Regions from separate parts of the Anoxybacillus sp. PDR2 genome, predicted to be linked through region 1. Evidence: riboswitches for the same ligand, from Rfam matches in the RefSeq annotation. Region 1 holds a riboswitch; the other holds the start of a gene.

Evidence for each region. Region 1 has a riboswitch for cobalamin ahead of GRQ40_RS02845 (hypothetical protein). Riboswitches for the same ligand answer to the same signal wherever they lie in the genome.
Region 2: it holds a riboswitch for cobalamin, as region 1 does, so the genes downstream of both, GRQ40_RS08220 ((2Fe-2S) ferredoxin domain-containing protein) here and GRQ40_RS02845 (hypothetical protein) in region 1, are expected to answer to the same signal.

What each region holds. Positions count from the first base shown of each region.
Region 1 is NZ_CP047158.1:604,516-606,718, forward strand. Features, by position in the region: gene mmgD (citrate synthase) at 1-729, opposite strand, end outside; gene GRQ40_RS02845 (hypothetical protein) at 753-995, opposite strand; cobalamin riboswitch at 1,182-1,387, opposite strand; cobalamin riboswitch at 1,850-2,030, shown strand.
Region 2 is NZ_CP047158.1:1,717,348-1,719,550, forward strand. Features, by position in the region: gene rraA (ribonuclease E activity regulator RraA) at 1-479, shown strand, start outside; cobalamin riboswitch at 544-735, shown strand; gene GRQ40_RS08220 ((2Fe-2S) ferredoxin domain-containing protein) at 865-1,254, shown strand; gene GRQ40_RS08225 (energy-coupling factor ABC transporter permease) at 1,251-1,991, shown strand; gene GRQ40_RS08230 (energy-coupling factor ABC transporter substrate-binding protein) at 1,995-2,203, shown strand, end outside.

The DNA.
Region 1 (2,203 bases):
GAGCAGCTGTTTGTATTTTTCTGGCGATTCTGCTTCTTTGAGCATATACATCACGGCCTCGTTGGCTCCTCCATGAAGATGCCCCTTTAACGATGACACAGCCCCTGTCAATGCTCCGTACAAATCGGCGTGGGTGGAGGAAATGACGCGCGCTGTAAATGTCGAGTTTGGCAGCTCATGCTCAATATAAGCGATGAGCGAACGGTCAAATATTTCCACTTCCAGCTCGCTTGGTTGCTTCCCTGTCAGCATATATAGAAAATTGGCGCTGTAAGAGAGTTCTTGGTGCGATGGAACGACTGGCTGGTTATGCAACAAGCGATGGCTGCTTGCAATAATGGCAGGTACTTGAGCCAAAAGCTTAATCGCTTTTTCTTTATTAGCCGCTTCTGTTCGTTCATCGAGATGTGGGTCAAAGCTGGCTAAAACGGAAATACCGGTTCGCAGTGCATCCATCGGATGGGTAGTTTGCGGCAGCTGCTTCAAAATTTTCACCAGTTCTTGCGGCAGTGTTCTTTGTGTGTGAAGCTGCATTTCAAAGCGCTCTTTTTCTGGCTGTGACGGTAGTTTTCCTTCAATAAGCAGATGTGCTGCCTCGGTATATGTTTTGGTTTCTGCAAGCTTGATCAGATCATATCCCCGGATGACGATTTCTTCATTCTCCACATCAAGAAATGAAATTTTCGTTTCAGCCGCTATGATTTCTTCTAATCCTGGACGAAATTCCAAAAAGATCCCTCCTTAATTTAAAATCATTTGCTTTCGTCTGCCGCCTCCTTGCTGAAAACAAGTTCTTGTCGTATTTCTTGATATGCTTGCTGCAAATTAGCACGGCATGATGGCTGTTCTGACAAAGGGAGGCGGACGGCAATTTCCGATTGATAATGATCGTACAGATCCATTAAAGAAACGGGTGGATGTATTGTAAAATTGTTCATGACCGTTTGCTTAAACGCTTCCAAAAAATATTGCTTTGTTCCGAATGTGTTGTGCATGATGTCTGTCCTTTCGTTCTCAAGTTCCAATACGATTCGAATGATGGACATGCGCTTGAAGCAAATAAAAAAAGCATCTTCGCAAATGAAGATGCTGAAAAAGCGCATACGATTCCCTATGAAAAACATATACAAAAAAACATATATTTTTTCCGCTTCCTCAACACCCCCTATCCTCGTAGGTTTTTGGTGTGGACCGAATCAGGCAGGTCTCCTGGCTTATGTTCATCGCTTCCTAGCCCCTTCCCGTTGATATGTCAAGCATTCAACAGTGGTTTTGGCAGGTTGCTCCCATTTACAGTTGCGGGACAGCGTCGGATTTGCACCGAACTTCCCTTTTAAACCGGTCAAGCGCTCTTTTGCTTACCGATACCTGATCCTAACCAAAGTTATTCAATTTTCAAGTTCACTATATCATATTTTTTCTGAGACGAAAACAAAAAAATTCTTAACTTTCTAACAGGTGGCCTGGGCTGCTTCCGACAGTGTTCGATCATGAAAGTTATCTAGATATAACTTAAGGATGAAAAATGAGAAGGTGATGCTCCGATTTCGACGGTTGAGCATTCGAACAACACGGTCTACAGCTTATTGGTTGATACTTGTTACGCTTTGAAACTGGAATGCTCTTTTTGAATGGTTAATCTTAATAAAAGCGATCGACTTCTGTCGAAATTAGATTTGCGCCATGAATCAGAAGACTTAATCTCCTTGACAATTTTTTCGAAGAATGATAGGGTTATTGTAAAATTTTTCTGATACTTCATGACAGGCTTAGAATGGAGGTTTGAAGCGTTTTTTTCTTGGCGAACAAGAAAATAAATGTGGGAACAGGTTCCAAAGGTGAGTCAAGACTAAATGGCCCAGTCCAAGGCTCCCTGCGGATGAAAAGGGAAGACCGGTGAGATTCCGGCACGGTCCCGCCACTGTAATAGAGGAGCTTTCCGCTTTACTGCCACTGATCAAAGATTGGGAAGGCGAGCGGAAAGCAATGATCCTTAAGTCAGGAGACCTGCCTGTTCTGACAACACTGCTTTTACCTACGGAGGATAGGGAGGTGTTCATCATGGACAAAGGGATTAATCCTTTTTTATGGCATTTCTAGCTTCCGTTGGAGCGTTAGGAATGCTTTTTTTTTATTCGGAAAAAGAAACATGACGTCAAATCGCGGTGAATGCGGGGAGATGTGAGGAGAAGAGCAACTCAGC
Region 2 (2,203 bases), 1.1 Mb from region 1:
TGAAGACAGCAGATTTATGTGATCAATTTTTGTCGGAGCTGCAAGTGTGCCAATTACCGTTGCATTCTTATGGCGGAAAAACAGAGTTTTCCGGACCGATTGCCACTGTTGAGGTATTCGAGGACAATGTGCTCGTTCGCGAAGCGCTAGAAACCATTCCGGCAGGCACGGTGTTAGTTGTTGATGGAAAAGGTTCGCGAAATTGTGCATTGCTCGGAGATCGTCTGGCACAAATCGCTTGTGAACGAGGACTTGCAGGCGTGATTGTCCATGGTTGCATTCGCGATTCAGCTGAAATTGCGCAAATGCCGCTTGGCGTAATCGCTCTTGGGACATGCCCTGTCAAAAGCAAAAAAGAAGGGAAAGGGGCGCGTGATCGCGTTCTTGAATTCGGGGGCGTACATTGGGAGCCGGGCGCGCATGTGTATGTTGATAGCGATGGAGTTGTTGTCGCTAAAACAAAACTGTTCGAAAAATAAAAATGGTTGACTTTTTTCGAAAATTCATCATATCATTGTGGAGGAACAACTGAATCATTGAATCGTTTGCTAAAGCAAGTAAGGTGCCTTTCTCTATTGGGACAGGCTTAAAAGGGAAGTACGGTGAAAAGCCGTCACGGTACCCGCCACTGTGATGAGGAGCTTCATTGCATCATGTCACTGAAGGAAACTTCGGGAAGGCGCAATGAAGCGATGATTCTAAGTCAGGAGACCTGCCTTATTTGCTCGGCCGGATACCTACGGGATTATAGGTAGACGTGCGGGGGAATGGTATACATATGCATTTGTGATTGGCCGTATGCATTTTTCTGCACCTCTATCGATAGAGGTGCTTTTTTATTTCATCAAAAAGGAGAGGATCGGTGTGACAACGTGGAATTTAACTGGAGTAAAGCATCACGTATTGATCTGTAACGGCGGCAGCTGCATGCGAAAAGGCGGAGAGGAGGTGACAATCGCCATTCGTGATGAAATTGCGCGGCTGGAATTGGACAGCACTGTACACACAACGAGAACGCGCTGCAATGGCCGCTGTAATGATGCGTGCGTAGTAATCGTGTATCCGCAAGGAGTTTGGTACAAGGGGGTGACGCCGGATAAAGGAAGAGAGCTTGTCCAAACACATTTAAAAGATGGTGATCCTTTAAAAGATATCGTCACCTATCAGTATGGAGAAGATGGATTATCGATGTGCCATCCAACAGCTGCGGTTGGCATTACTAAAAAAGCTAGCATCAAGGAGGAGAGGGTATGAAGCAATGGAAGTTTCTGCTGCTGCTATGTGGCCTTGTTGTTTATTTTACTGTCAATAGCGGCACACCAGCCTATGCTATGCATATTATGGAAGGATTTTTGCCGGTGAAATGGGCGCTATTTTGGTGGATTGTTTTTCTGCCGTTTTTCATCGCCGGAGTGCGAGCGCTGATGAAGATCGCAAAGCGCCATCCTGAATTAAAATTGTTGATTGCGCTTTCAGGAGCTTTTACCTTTGTACTTTCGGCGTTAAAAATCCCATCGGTGACAGGCAGCAGCTCCCATCCGACTGGAGTCGGGCTCGGGGCCGTTTTATTTGGTCCGCTAACGATGACGGTGATGGGGAGCATCGTTCTTTTATTCCAAGCGTTACTACTGGCGCATGGGGGATTGACGACATTAGGAGCGAACGCGATGTCCATGGCGGTATGCGGTCCGCTAGTAGCATACGGGGTGTATCGTTTAGGAAAAAGGTATAACATTTCGCAGCGATTTGTCATTTTTTTAGCCGCTTTTCTTTCTGACTTGGCCACATATGTAGTTACATCATGGCAATTGGCGCTTGCTTTTCCCGACACAACAGGAGGAGTAGCAGCTTCATTTCTTAAATTTGCCGGAATTTTTGCGATTACGCAAATACCGCTCGCGATCACCGAAGGGCTGCTGACTGTTGTTGTGTGGAACTTTTTATCTACTTACAGCAGTCGAGAGCTGAATCAACTTCAGAAAGGAGCCTAGCAGATGAAGCGAAATCTATTGCTTATTGTTCTTGCTTTTGTATTAGCTGTCGCTCCCTTGCTATTGGTTCGCAATTCGGATTTTGGCGGTACAGATGATCAAGCGGAAAAAGCGATTCAAACGATCGTCCCGGATTATAAGCCTTGGTTTGAGACGATCTTTTCACCGCCGGGTGGGGAAGTGGAAACATTGTTATTTTCTTTGCAAGCCGC